DNA from 2 places in the Streptomyces macrosporus genome. Region 1 is predicted to be linked to the other one. Evidence: riboswitches for the same ligand, from Rfam matches in the RefSeq annotation. Region 1 holds a riboswitch; the other holds the start of a gene.
The links. Region 1 has a riboswitch for cobalamin ahead of ABD335_RS26370 (cobalamin biosynthesis protein). Riboswitches for the same ligand answer to the same signal wherever they lie in the genome.
Positions count from the first base shown of each region.

Region 2: linked by a shared signal. The riboswitch ahead of ABD335_RS13560 (SCO2321 family membrane protein) and the one ahead of ABD335_RS26370 (cobalamin biosynthesis protein) in region 1 are both predicted to bind cobalamin.

Region 1 covers NZ_BAAASZ010000037.1:115,373-118,767, forward strand. Annotated here, with positions in the region: gene ABD335_RS26365 (cobyric acid synthase) at 1-481, opposite strand, end outside; gene ABD335_RS26370 (cobalamin biosynthesis protein) at 478-1,425, opposite strand; cobalamin riboswitch at 1,614-1,737, opposite strand; gene ABD335_RS26375 (hypothetical protein) at 1,951-2,169, opposite strand; gene ABD335_RS26380 (inorganic phosphate transporter) at 2,234-3,395, opposite strand, start outside.
Region 2 covers NZ_BAAASZ010000020.1:321,915-325,309, forward strand. Annotated here, with positions in the region: gene ABD335_RS13550 (CbiQ family ECF transporter T component) at 1-5, opposite strand, end outside; gene ABD335_RS13555 (SCO2322 family protein) at 2-736, opposite strand; gene ABD335_RS13560 (SCO2321 family membrane protein) at 733-2,010, opposite strand; cobalamin riboswitch at 2,168-2,293, opposite strand; gene ABD335_RS13565 (peptidoglycan-binding protein) at 2,896-3,395, shown strand, end outside.

The DNA of each region.
Region 1 (3,395 bases):
GCAGGGAGGCGGCGCGGGCCAGGCCCATGTTGACGATGTCGCTGCGCCGCAGGTTGATCTCGGCCGGGCTGCCGGCGCCCTCGCAGATCACCGCGTCGTGGGTGCGCCGCAACTCGGCCAGGCAGTCGAGGACCGTTCCCAGCAGCCTCTCCTGCCGTCCCGTGTGGTAGCCGCGGGCGCTCAACTCGCCCACCGGCCTCCCCAGCAGCACGACCTGGCTGGTGCGGTCGCCGCCCGGCTTGAGCAGCACCGGGTTCATCAGCGCGGTCGGCTCCACCCGGGCCGCGGCGGCCTGCATGGCCTGGGCGCGGCCGATCTCGGCGCCGTCGCGCGTGACGAAGGAGTTCAGCGACATGTTCTGCGCCTTGAACGGCGCCACCTTCACGCCCCTGCGGGCCAGCCAGCGGCAGATGCCGGCCGTGACCACGCTCTTGCCCGCGTCCGAGGTCGTCCCCGCGACCAGCAGTGCGCCACCCGTCACCGCTTCCCCTTCCGTGTGTTCCGCTGCTCCCGCAGGGCCGCGGCACCGGCGCACACCGCCAGCGCCAGCGCGCCCACCCGGCGCGACAGGCGCACCGCCCGCTCGATGTCCGCCACGCGCACCGGACGGCCGGAGGCGTTGAGCACCGGGCGGTGCTCGACCCGTCCGCCGTACGACAGCGTCCCGCCCAGCCGTACGCCCAGCGCGCCCGCGAACGCCGCCTCGACCGCCCCGGCGTTGGGGCTGGGGTGACGCCGGGCGTCCGCCCGCCAGGCGCGCAGCGCGCCGCGCGGGTCGGGGCCGGCGAGGACGGCCAGCAGCGCGGTCAGCCGGGAGCCGGGCCGGCCCACGACGTCGTCCAGCCGGGCCGAGGCCCAGCCGAAGCGGAGGTGGCGCGGCGAGCGGTGACCGACCATCGCGTCCAGCGTGTTGACGGCCCGGAAGCCCGCCAGGCCGGGCACGCCGGCGACCGCGCCCCACACCAGGGCGCCGACCACGGCGTCGGAGGTGTTCTCGGCGACGGACTCCACGACCGCCCGGGCGATGCCGTCGGCGTCCAGCGCCTGCGGGTCCCGTCCGCACAGGTGCGGCAGCCGGGCGCGCGCCGCGTCGAGGTCGCCGGCCTCCAGGGCGGCGGCGATCGTCCGGGCCTCGCGCGCCAGGCTGCTGCCGCCGATCACGGTCCAGGTCGCGGTGGCCGTCAGGGCGGTACGGGCGGCGGGGGAGCGGCGCGCGGCACGGTCCAGCGCCGCCGCGGCGGCCACGGCGCCGCCCGCGCACACGGCGGTGTACAGCGCGCCCGCGCCGCGGTGGTCGCGCCACAGCAGGCGCTCCAGGGCCGCTGCGGCACGCCCGAAGGCGGCGACGGGGTGGCCGCGGCGGGGATCGCCGGCGATCAGGTCGAACAGGTATCCCAGCAGCGCTCCGTACGCGTGGCCCGGCATCGGGGGCGCGGGGTCCGCGGACAGGGCCGGGGGAGCGGCGGTGGTGTCGTGGTCGGCGCGCATGGCGTCAGCGTGCCGTCGCGCCTCGTACGGTCACCGCGGTGGGAAAGGGGGCAGGCGGAATGCCGGGCATGGCGGTATGTCCTCACTCAGGGTCCTCGCCCTGGATCGACGTGACCGGCGGTGAGAGTCTCCTGGCTCCCGGATCCGCGCTTCCCCGGCCTTCCAGCCCGATGCACGAGCCGTGGCCCTGGGTGGGGAGCGCTCCCCGGTGACAGTGGCGGGACCGCGCCGGATTCGCACCGGCTTCCTCTCCTGCCGCCGTTGGGCAACGGGAAGTCCACCATGCCCGGGAAGAGGCGTCAACTCCGCGGTGACCTGCGACGGCGCAGTGTGCGGAAGGGCACACGACGCCGGTGTGCGCGGTGTGCGCCTGTCGGCGCGTCACATCGCGTGCGCGCCCGGCTCGTGACAGGGAAAAGGCGCCCGACGACGGTCGTCGGGCGCCCGAGAGGGGGATGTCGATCAGGCCGCGATGATGTAGATGCCGTACGCCACGGCCGCCGCGCACAGGGCGAAGCTGGCGTAGGCGCCGACGCGGCCGAGGAGGCCGGCGCCGCCGTCGCCCGTCCCGTGGTCGGTGCGGGTGCCGACGATGCCGAAGGTGAAGACGCACACCAGGCCGACCGTCATCACGAGGCTGACCCCGAAGACCTGGCCGAGAGCGGCCCAGTCGATGTCCATGAGGCTGTTTCCTTTGCGGTTCCGTGCGGTTCCCTGGGGCCCGCGCGGTGTGTACGAGGCGGTGTTACGAGGTGGGGGAGAGGGGGGCGGAGACGGCGGGCTTCGCCTCGGCGTCGGCGGCGTCGGCCTCCTCGACGGCGGGCTGCGGCGGGACGCCGACCTGCACGGCGGTGTCGAGGGTCTCGACGGCGACGGGCGCGATCGGCTCGACGTCGTTGACGTTGGTGTGGTCCACCGGCTCCCGGCGGGAGGCGAACCAGATCGCGGCGCAGGCCACCACGGTCAGGACGGTGACGACGGTGACGCCCCAGTCGCCCTGGGTGGTCAGGAGGGCGGCGCCCGCGGCCACCAGGCCGGCGGCCGGAAGGGTCAGGCCCCACGCGGCGACCATGCGGCCGGCGGTGTTCCAGCGCACCGTGCCGCCCTTGCGGCCCAGGCCGGAGCCCATGATCGAGCCGGAGCAGACCTGCGTGGTGGAGAGCGCGAAGCCCAGGTGGGAGGAGGCCAGGATGGTGACGGCCGAGCTGGTCTGGGCGGCGAAGCCCTGCGCCGGCCGGATGTCGGTGAGGCCCTTGCCCATGGTGCGGATGATCCGCCAGCCGCCCAGGTAGGTGCCCAGGGCGATCGCGATGCCGGCCGAGGCGATGACCCACAGCGGCGGGTCGGCGTCGGCGCCCAGCACGCCGCCGGAGATCAGGGCGAGGGTGATGACGCCCATCGTCTTCTGCGCGTCGTTGGTGCCGTGGGCGAGGGAGACCAGGGCGGCCGAGGCGATCTGCCCGGCCCGGTAGCCCTTGGCCACGTCCTTCTCATCGGTGTTCCGGGTGATCCGGTAGGTGAGCCGGGTGGCGAGCATCGCCGCGATGCCGGCGACCAGCGGCGCCGCCAGCGCCGGGAGCAGGACCTTGGAGACGACCGCGCTCATGGAGACGGCGCCGACGCCGACGGAGGCGATGGTGGCGCCGATGAGGCCGCCCATGAGGGCGTGCGAGGAGCTGGAGGGGAGGCCCGCCAGCCAGGTCAGCAGGTTCCAGATGATCGCTCCGACCAACCCCGCCAGGACCACGGCCGGATCGATGCCGGAATCCTCGTTGATGAGGCCCTTGGAGATGGTGGCGGCCACCTCGACCGAGATGAAGGCGCCGATGAGGTTGAGGACGGCCGACATCGCCACCGCGGTCTTGGGCTTGAGTGCCCCGGTGGAAATGGTGGTGGCCATGGCGTTG
Region 2 (3,395 bases), on a different contig from region 1:
GTCATGACCGGCGTCGCCGGGCCTGCCACACGGCCGCGGCCCCCAGGGCGGCGACGAGGGCGACGCCGCCGAGCAGGCCGGTGGAGGGGCCGCCGTCGCCGGTCCCGCCCTCGTCCGCCGCGCCCGCCTCGTCCGTCGCCGCGTCGGAGGTCGCCTTGTCGGAGGCCGCCCCGTCGGAGGACACCTGCTCGCCGCAGCCCGTCCGCGGATAGCCCGCGATGGCACAGAGGATCGCCGAGGAGTCGTACCGCAGCGGTTCGAAGGCGGCGGCCAGCGCGTCGGCGGCGGTGCCGTCCTCGGGGACGACGGCGCAGGCGGTGCGGGCCTTCGGCGGGGTCTCGCCCGAGGGGGCGTCGGCCGCGGTGCCGAAGTCGACGTCCAACGCGATCCGCTTCTCGCCGGACCGCGGCTCGGTGGTTCCGCAGATCGCCTCGAAGTCCGCCCGTCCGCGCGGCGCGTCGGCGTCTCCGGAGTCCTCGCTCACGGCGAACCGGAACCCCAGCACGGCGCCGTCCTCGGGGCGCAGCGTGCCCGGTCCCTGCGTGGCGTACGTCCACTCCCGTCCGTCCCGCTCCCAGAAGGACCAGTAGCGGTACTCGCCCGCGTGCGCGGGCGCCGCGCCGGCCGCCACCAGCACGACGGCCGCGCACGCGGCCGACAGGACGGTGGGCAGGACGGACGACAGAGCGGTGGGCAGGACGGCCGACAGGGCGGACCGGACGCGCCGCGCGGTCACTCGGACCGCCTCCTGCCGCGGAGGACCACCACGGCGGCGACCACGGCGACGACCAGGACCGCGCCGGCGGCGATCCCGATCACCGGCAGGCCGTCCCCGCCCTTCTCCGCGCCGCCCTCGCCGTCGTCCGCGTTCCCGCCGTCGTCCGGCACGGACGCCGGTGCGGGGCCGGTGGCGTTCAGGAGCTCCACCAGGTCGGTGCCGCCGAAGTCCGACGGGTCGCCGCCCGTGGCGCGGGCGGCCAGGACGAGCTGGCCCAGGGCGGCCGGGTTGTCCTCGAACCCCTCCCACGTCGGGGCGTTCTCCTCCAGCCAGGCCAGGGACGCGCGGGCGGCGTCCTCCCGACCGGCGGCGGCCAGGGCGAGCACGGCGTCGGCGGTGTTGCCGTAGTCCGGCTGCTCCTCGGCGCCGGGCAGGGCGGACGTCAGGTGGCCGCCGCCCTCCTCCAGCGTCCTCGCCAGGTACGCGGCGCCGCCGGCGGCGGCCTCGGCCGGGGTGGGCTCCTCGTCCCCGTCCCCGTCGCAGGTGGGCGCCTTCGCCGCGGCGCCGTTCTGGTCGCCCGGCTCGACGACCAGGTCCTCGCCCAGCGCGGCCAGGACGGCGGCGGCCGTGGCGTCGTCGTTCGCGGCCAACCGGCCCTTGTCGTCGGGCTGGTAGGCGAAGGCGCCGCGCTCGTCGGCCTTCGCGTCGCAGCCCAGGCGGAAGTCCAGCAGGGCGTCGTACGGCGAACCGCCCTCGTCCGAGAGCGCCTTCGCCGGGTCCTGACCCGCCGCCACCAGGGCGCCGATCACGAGGGAGACGGTGTTGGCGTCGCTCGGGGCGCCGGGGTTGTAGCCCCAGCCGCCGTCCTCGTTCCGGACCAGCTTCAGCCACTCCACCGCCTTCTCCACCCGCTCGTCGTGGCCGCCGAGGGCGGCCAGCGCCTGGACGGCGACGGCCGTGGCGTTGACGTCGGCGACGGTCTCGGCGGTGCACGGCTCGGTGGGGTCGGGGCGGTAGGAGGCGAAGGCGCCGTCCTCGCACTGCTGCCCGGTCAGCCACTCCACGGCCTTCCCGGCGGGCTTCACCCCGGCCGTGTCCTGGGCGAGCAGGGCCAGCGACTGCCGCCACACGCCGTCGTACCGCGGGTCGCCCTTCCCGTACAGCGCGGACGGCAGGTCCCGCTGCGCCGGAGCCTGCGCGGACGGAGACTCCTCGGCGACGGCTGCGGGGGTCGCGGCCGCGCAGAGCGCGGCGGAGGCGACCAGGGCCGCGACGGTACGGCGCAGGGACATGGCGGGTGCCTTTCTCGTGGGCGTCTTCCGGGCGCAGCCGTGCGCGGCCGGCCGACCGCGCTCGCCGCACGGGGCACACCGGGCTCGGCTCCGCACTCCTCGACGGTGCCGGTACCGGGGCCGCCGCCCCGCCGTGCGGCGGAGGCACCGGCTCCGGGAGCCTGCTCGTGCCCGGGCGGGTGCTCCGGCTGGCACGGCGGGCGGGATGCGTCCGCCGTGTTCACGGTTGCGGGTCAGCGCCGGATTCGCACCGGCTTCCCCCACTCGGGCACGTGACGTTCGTCGGCTCACTCTAACGGGCCGGCGACCCGGCTCCGCCGGTGGTGGGAGCGGGATCACACCCCGGTCCGGGCCGTTCGACGCCGCCGGGGGAGCATCTCCCGCGCGCCGTCGGGGAGTTGGGGCACGTCCTCTCGCGGAGCGGTCGCGCCGGGGCCCCGAGGCCGCCGCCGAGCCCTTTCGACAAGCCCCTTCGGAGAGGGGCGGAAAGGTGGCCGAAGGGCGGATCGGGCGGACCTTTCCGTTTCCTTCCCGGATTTCTTCAGTGGTTCACACCAAAGAATTCCTCGCTTTTTCCGCGCAATTCGTTGACGCGCGTAGCGTCGACCGGCGAGGCTCGGGGGTCGCGGAATCCCCCGGCGCGTGGACGGTCGCGCCGGGTGAGACGTCCGTGCAGGCGGTGGCGGTGGTCCGGGTGGGGATTCGGGTCTCGGCGCCTTTTCCCGGACCCCGCCTCCGAATTCCCTGCGAGCGGTGGACGAAATCGCGGGGAACACCCGGAACATTATTGACGTGTACATGGCTTGCCGGTAGAAAGCCTTCCATCCACCGGCGTGAGCGAGCCATCGATGCTCACCCCCACGCGCATGCTGACCTGGAGGAAGAATGTCCCGACGCCCCACGGCCCCAAGACGGCCCGCCGCCATCGCGCTCGGCGGCCTGGCCGTCGCCGCGCTGCTCCTCACCGGCGGTCCCGCGGGCGCCGCGCCCGCGGACCCCGCGCCGCCCGCCCCGATGAACCGGGCGTTCGCCCAGGCCGCCGAGGAGTTCCAGGTCCCGCGCGACCTCCTCGTCGCGGTCGGCTACGGGGAGACCCACCTCGACGGCCACGACGGGAAGCCCAGCCACGCGAACGGCTACGGCGTGATGCACCTGGTCGACAACCCCGACCACCGCACCCTGGAGCGGGCCGCCGAACTCACCGGCGAACCGGAGGCCGACCTGAGGCGGGACACCGCGGCCAACATCCTCGGCGGCGCCGCCGTCCTGCGCGCCTACGCCGACGCGTCCGGCCTGGACGCCGCCGAACGCCGCGACGTGGACGCCTGGTACCCGGTGGTGGCCCGCTACAGCGGCGCGGACGACGCCCGCACCGCCCGGCTCTA